One region of the Paraburkholderia lebeckiae genome, then DNA from elsewhere that is predicted to be linked to it. Evidence: predicted binding sites of a transcription regulator. Region 1 holds the regulator's gene; each other region holds the start of a gene.
What was found. Region 1 encodes FNR, which switches genes on or off when oxygen is low (the NO sensors DNR and NnrR bind a similar motif). Its sites were predicted from a motif close to TTGATNNNNATCAA; they were not measured.
Positions count from the first base shown of each region.

Region 2: a site for FNR is predicted at 918-931, ahead of cyoA (ubiquinol oxidase subunit II). Genes of this name have one in related genera too.
Region 3: a site for FNR is predicted at 1,659-1,672, ahead of HDG39_RS16795 (universal stress protein). Genes of this name have one in related genera too.

Region 1 is NZ_JACHDK010000004.1:214,494-216,761, reverse strand. Features, by position in the region: gene HDG39_RS10160 (universal stress protein) at 1-61, opposite strand, end outside; gene HDG39_RS10155 (response regulator) at 346-753, shown strand; gene fnr (fumarate/nitrate reduction transcriptional regulator Fnr) at 770-1,552, shown strand; gene HDG39_RS10145 (PAS domain-containing sensor histidine kinase) at 1,675-2,268, shown strand, end outside.
Region 2 is NZ_JACHDK010000020.1:42,858-45,125, reverse strand. Features, by position in the region: gene HDG39_RS27515 (OmpW/AlkL family protein) at 1-130, opposite strand, end outside; partial or broken gene HDG39_RS35265 (radical SAM protein) at 105-863, shown strand; gene cyoA (ubiquinol oxidase subunit II) at 1,034-1,930, shown strand; gene cyoB (cytochrome o ubiquinol oxidase subunit I) at 1,934-2,268, shown strand, end outside.
Region 3 is NZ_JACHDK010000008.1:26,327-28,594, forward strand. Features, by position in the region: gene HDG39_RS16790 (helix-turn-helix domain-containing protein) at 84-851, opposite strand; gene HDG39_RS16795 (universal stress protein) at 1,083-1,550, opposite strand; gene HDG39_RS16800 (FadR/GntR family transcriptional regulator) at 1,819-2,268, shown strand, end outside.

The DNA of each region.
Region 1 (2,268 bases):
CGGCAAAGGCGCGCTGCGCGCTGGGACTGTCGTCGAGCGCAACCAGAATTCGTGCATACATGTTGGACTCCCTGTGAAAGCGCTGGCATGAACCGAAGCGGTGCCGTCGCGCGGCTTGACGCAGGTCAATGGGTCTTTATCGGCTTGTTCCGTGATTACTTAATCAACTGCATGCCTGCGACCTTCGAAGCCGTCACGTCGAAAGTGGCCGTGTACTCGCACTCGGCTACATACCCCATCGCCAGCCATGCACTAGGAATATTCCTACAACATTACCCGAACTCCTAGCGCCGCTTAAATCCCCGCCGATATATTTCTGAGATGAGGTCGCCAATACTGGTCGGTATGGACACCGCCCCGCCAGCCACCTTATCGAGAGTCTTCCTCGTCGACGATGCGACCGAGGTCCGGCGCCGGCTTGCTCGCCTGATCGCGCTGATTCCCGGCATCGAAATCGCCGGCGAGTCCGCCGGCGTCGAGCACGCGTTCGACGACATCGTCGCGAGTCGCGCCGATGTCGCGGTGCTGGACCCGTGCTTCTCGGGCAAGACCAATCTGCTGCTGCTCGCGGCGCTGTCGCGGGTGCGGCCGTCCATCGTCAGCATCGTGTTGACCAATCATTGCGCGACGGCGTTTCGCCGAGCGTGCGAAGCGGCGGGCGCCGACTTCTTCTTCGACAAGACCTCGGAGTTCGAACTCGCCTGCCGTGCCATCGAAGCGATTGCGTATGCGCGTCGTGCGCATCCGGTCTGACCGCCAGGAGCCGATCATGCAAGTTGCCGCAGTCTGTGAACCCCGCCACGACGCGCCCCGCACTTCGCACGTCGTACCGATCCACGTCGTGCCACGCACCGCGGCGGCACGCCACGCCGCGCCGCGCTGCTCGACCTGCGCGATGCGCGCGATCTGCATGCCGCCCGAGCTGACATCCGACGAACTGAGCCGACTCGACACGTTGATCTGCTCGACGCGCTCGATCAAACGCGGTGATGCGCTGTATCGCGCGGGCGATGCGTTTCAAAGCATCTACGCGATCCGCGCCGGGTCGTTCAAGACCGTGGTCATGCATCGCGACGGCCGCGAGCACGTGACTGGCTTCCAGATTGCCGGCGACTCGCTCGGCCTCGACGGCATCGGCGCGGGCAAGCAGAATTGCGATGCGATCGCGCTCGAAGACAGCGTCGCGTGCATCATTCCGTTCGCGCAGCTCGAGGCGATCTGTCGCGAGATGAAGCCGATGCAGCATCACATCTATCAGATGATGAGCAGCGAGATCGTGCGCGAATCGAGCCAGATGATGCTGCTCGGCACGATGACCGCCGAACAGCGCGTCGCGACGTTTCTGCTGAATCTGTCGAAGCGCTTCAAGGCGCGCGGCTTTTCCGCGGCGGAGTTTCATTTGCGCATGACCCGCGAGGAAATCGGCTGCTTTCTGGGCATGAAGCTCGAAACGGTGAGCCGGATGTTCTCGAAGTTCCAGCGCGAGCGCCTCGTCAAAGCGAACGGCAAAACGATCCGCATCGAAGACGCGGAAGGACTGGCTCGGGTTTGAACGCCGACGCGACGCTCGCCTCACGTTCGTTCGCGGGACATGCCGGGTGGAACAAGCGCTCCCGAACTGATATAACTCGGTGCATCGCGGTGCGCGGCCTTGCGTGACCGCCCGGAGGAGCGATGGGTCTGTCGAGCGGCGAGTCTTCCTGCTTCACCGGTGCGGCGTCCGTGTCGGACGTGCCCGTCGAGGATCGCTATTTCATGTTGATCGAAGCGGTTCAGGACTATGCGATCTTCATGCTCGACGTGTCCGGCCGCGTGACCAGCTGGAATTCCGGCGCACAGCGCATCAAGGGCTACACGCCCGAAGAAATCATCGGCCAGCATTTCTCGAAGTTCTATACCCCGGAAGACATCGCGGCCGGCAAGCCCGCTCGCGAACTGGAAACCGCCGCAGCCGTAGGCCGCGCCGAGGACGAGGCCTGGCGCGTACGTCGCGACGGCTCGCGTTTCTGGGCCAACGTGGTCGTTTCCGCAGTGCACGACGCGTCGGGCGCGCTGCTCGGCTTCGCCAAGATCACGCGCGACCTGACCGAACGTATGCGCCTCGCGGAACTCGAACGCGCGAATCAGGTATCCACGCACGTGCAGATCGCCCGCGAAAACGAGCAGAAACGTATTGCGCGCGAACTGCACGACGATCTCGGCCAACGACTGACCGCGCTGAAAATGAGCGTCGCGCTGCTCGAAGCGAAGCTGAAAAGCCAGGCCGAC
Region 2 (2,268 bases), on a different contig from region 1:
CTTCCGCCGTCACCTCGCCTGCCATCGTGCTTCCGTTCGCGCTTACGTCATCCGCGTATGCCAGCACTTCGAACAAACCCGTAGCGCACAGGCTTGCCACGATCATGACGGCCTTAATCATGTGCTTCATCGCTTTCCCCTTGTTGATGTATGCGGGGAATTGTCGACGCGCAAATCAGGGCTGCCCTTGCGCAGGGTCAACCGGTCCCGATCCCGAAGTCAAGATGCGACATCGGGTCACGCGTGGGAATGTCGAGATAGCGGGAGCCTTGAGGCCGGACTATTGGCCTTCAACCGCATTGACTGGTACCCAAGATGTTTCTCGCACCCGGAGACACCGATTTCGCAGCCATTGCCGGACTGGCTGCAGCCGCCGAACGGCACGCAGATCACTCTGCTACTTCTGCGCATGCAACAAGGTCATTACGCACGACCATGGCTGCAGCGCTAGATATCTGAGCTACCTCGTTCGTGAGATGGACCTGGTCGCGTCACATCTCGGACCTGACCGGCGAACCGTGCAGCTGCATCTGGGAGGTGGAACGCCGACCTTCTTCCCTGTTGCCGAACTCGAAGAGCTTGTCCAGCAACTGCAGAACCGCTTCGCGTTCTCGATCGCCGCAGAACTTGCCATCGAAATTGATCCGCGAACCGTCAGCACCAAAACGCTTTCACCACTCGCGCGCCTCGGCTTCAACCGAGCGAGCTTCGGCGTACAGGAATTTGCTACCGACGTTCAGCAGGCTGTCAATCGCATCCAGCCACTCGATGTGGTGAAACGCGCAGTCAGCGGCGCACGCGATGCGGGATTTCTCTCAATTAACGTCGACCTGATCTACGGTTTGCCGCAGCAGACTGTCGCCTGATTTAGCCCGCGCACTGCGTCAGTGCACCGCACCCCGCCGCTTTGTTCGTCCTTGATCGGCATCAATCACAAAGCTGGCCGGTTGTCGGACCATGATGCTGCGAGTGTGACGCCGCATGCGTCAAGCCAGCTTCAGGTCAAAAGTGCCACAACCCGGACTTAACCACTATGACAGACAGAAAAACCTTAAGGAAACGGTCGATAGCCATCGTCACGACATTGAGCGCCTGTCTATCGGGATGTGATCTGACTGTGCTTGATCCAAAAGGGAGCGTCGGCGCGGCCGAGAAGTCGCTGATCGCCACCGCCACGTGGGCGATGCTGATCGTCGTGATCCCGGTGATCCTGCTGACGCTGTTCTTCGCGTGGCGCTACCGTGCGTCGAACCGTTACGCGGTCTATGCACCCAAATGGGCGCACTCGACGGCGATCGAGATCGTCGTCTGGACGATCCCCGCCCTGATCATCCTGTACCTCGGTATCCTGACGTGGCGCACCACGCATGAGCTCGACCCGTACCGGCCGCTGCAGTCGAGCGTGAAGCCGATCGACGTCGAGGTGGTCGCGCTCGACTGGAAGTGGCTCTTCATCTACCCGGACCTCGGCATTGCGTCGGTGAACCAGCTCGCCGTGCCAGTCGATACGCCGGTGAATTTCCGGATCACGTCGGACTCGGTGATGAACTCATTCTTCATCCCGCAACTCGGCACCCAGGTGTATGCAATGGTCGGCATGCAGACCCGTCTGCACCTGATCGCGGATGCCCCGGGAAATCTCGAAGGCATGTCCGCCAACTTCAGCGGCAAGGGATTCGCCGACATGAAGTTCCGCACGCTCGCGACGAGCGTCACCGACTTCGACGCATGGGTACGGAAGGTCAAGGCTTCGCCGGACCGCCTGAGCATGGACGAATACGCCGAAGTCGCGAAGCCGAGCGAGAAGCAGTCGGTACGCTACTTCTCATCGATCGACCAGCACCTGTTCCGCAACATCGTTGCCCGATACAACAACGGCAATGTCACGGCCTTCCGCGACGCCGCCTGTCGCACGCAGACCACGGAGTAAGCCATGTTTGGAAAACTCACGCCCGGCGCGATTCCGTTCGATCAGCCGATCATCATGGGCGCGGCCGCGTTCATGGCGCTCATCGTGCTGGCGGTCATCGCCACGCTCACGAAGCTCGGCCGCTGGAAGTGGCTCTGGACCGAGTGGCTGACAAGCGTCGATCACAAGAAGATCGGCATCATGTACATCATCGTCGCGGTGCTGATGCTCATGCGCGGTTTTGTCGACGCCGTAATGATGCGGCTTCAGCTCGCGATCGCGTTTCACGGCCCCGGCTACCTGCCGCCGCACCACTACGACCAGATATTCACCGCGCACGGTGTCATCATGATTTTCTT
Region 3 (2,268 bases), on a different contig from region 1:
GGGGGGGGACGGTCTGAAAACTCTACCCGCTCGCAGGCGGCGTGCCAAGACGAACAGCGCGACCGTCCAGGCCACTCCGGCCGCTAGATCTGCCGCAAGCCTTCGAGATCGACGATGCGAATGTGCTTGCCCCGCGTGTCAATCAGGCCGCGTTTTTGAAATCTTGACAGGGTACGGCTGACCGTTTCGAGCGTCATGCCGAGGTAGCTGCCCATGTCCTCGCGCGTCATACGCAGATTGAACTCCGACCACGAGTAGCCGCGCTGCGCATTGCGCTGTGACACGTCTAGCAGAAAGGCGGCGACGCGTTCGTGGGCGGACAGCGAGCCGAGCACCATCATCTGCGCGGCTTCGCTGACGATCTGCGCGCCCAGTAGCTTGTGCATGCGTTCCTGGATCGAACTGATTTCGCGACATAGCAGCTTCAGCGCGCTATATGGAACGATGCACACCGTGCTGTCTTCCAGCGCGACGGCGCTGCACGCATGGATGTCCGCGCTGATGCCGTCGAGCCCGAGCGGCTCGCCGGCGAGACGCAGTCCTGTGACCTGCTCGCGGCCGTCGCGGTGGACCATCACGGTCTTCATCGAGCCGGAGCGCACCGCGTAGATATTGTCGAAGCGGTCGCCGCTGCGATACAGCGCTTCGCCGCGCGGCACCGAGCGCGCCGAACAGATCAGCGTTTCGAGCTTCGGCAGTTCCTCCGCCGACAGCCCCTGCGGCATGCAGATCTGACGCATCGAACAGCTGGAGCAGCGCGTGGCGGTACGTGCGGCTGCGCGTGCCGCCACGGCCTCGCGGTTGCCGGCGGAGCGGGTCGAGGGAGGGGGCACAGCAGTGGGATTCAGCATGTTCTACGCGTGATTATTGGTAGTGTTGAAATTGTCCCACCCGCTATGACCCGCAACTGGCGGCAAAGTGACGCGTTCGCTGCTCGGCAGTCCGAGCAACGGCGGTGCTCTGACGAAGGTGAGAAGGTGAGCCGCCGCGGCCTATATCGACGTCGCCCGTCGACGGGTAGCGTGGTGGCTCGATTCCGGCAGGGCAGCGCATGGCGTGCCGCCCCGCGCTTGATGAAAGAGTCAGGCGGGTTTCTTGTCGGTGCCCGCGGCGGACGGTACCAGCAGAACCGGAAGAGTGGCCTGGCGCACGCAGCGTTCGGCGACGCTGCCGAGAATCAGCCGCTGAAAGCCACGCCGGCCGTGCGTGCCCATCACGAGCAGGTCGGCGTTGAATTCGGCGGCGGCCTGCAGCACGATCTCGGCGACATCGCCGAGCGACGAAGCCTCGGAGACCGCCGGGTCGCCCTTCACACCTTGCTCGGCCATCACTTTCGAGAACTCGGCACGCAGCTCCTGGCCTTCCTCGATCAGGCGGTTGCGCAGGATCGACGGGTCGTAGCCGGGCGCCTCGAAGTACATCGGCGTGTTTTCGACGACATAAAATGGCCGCAACACCGCGCCATTCGATCTGGCGAGATCGAGCGCCGCTTCAAACGCACGGCGCGAGGTATTGCTGCCGTCGACCGCTACAAGGATGCGTGTGTACATATCGGCTCCGCGTCAAAAATGCATCTGCCACATTGCTAGCCGTGGCAGGTTTATTGATCTTTTATACCAATAAAGCTTAGATGATTGCCGGAAAAGATGCACCGGACCAGGATGTAAATCAAACATTTGCCAAATATCCGGTGCGGTGCGGACAAAATGGCGCGCGCGAAGCGGCCTAGCATGCTTACAACCCGTAAAACTTTGCTGAAGCCGAAAGAGGGTTGGCCTTACAATCAAGCCATATTCAGACAAGCTGGCCAGTCCGCTGATGAACGATCGAAAAACCAAGGGCTTACCCGACCAGATCTACGGCGACATTCTCAACCGCATCCTCGAAGGCGAGTACAAGGAAGGCGAGCGATTGCCAACCGAACACGCGCTGGCGGAGCGTTTTGCAACGTCCCGACCGACCGTGCGCGAAGCGCTCGCGCGATTGCGGGCCGACGGCATCATCTCGACGCGGCACGGCTCTGGCACGACCGTCGCGCGGCGCCCCGATCCGGACGTACGCCGCTTCGCGCCGCTCGAAACGCTGTCCGATATCCGACGCTGCTATGAGTTTCGCATCGTGACCGAGGCGGGCGCGGCCGCGCAGGCAGCGCTGAAGGCCGACGCCGACGACATCGCCGCGATCCAGCACGCGTGGGACGAACTCGAGCGCATCATCGAGGCGCAGGGGATCGGCGCGAAGGATGACTTCCTGTTTCATCAGGCGGTC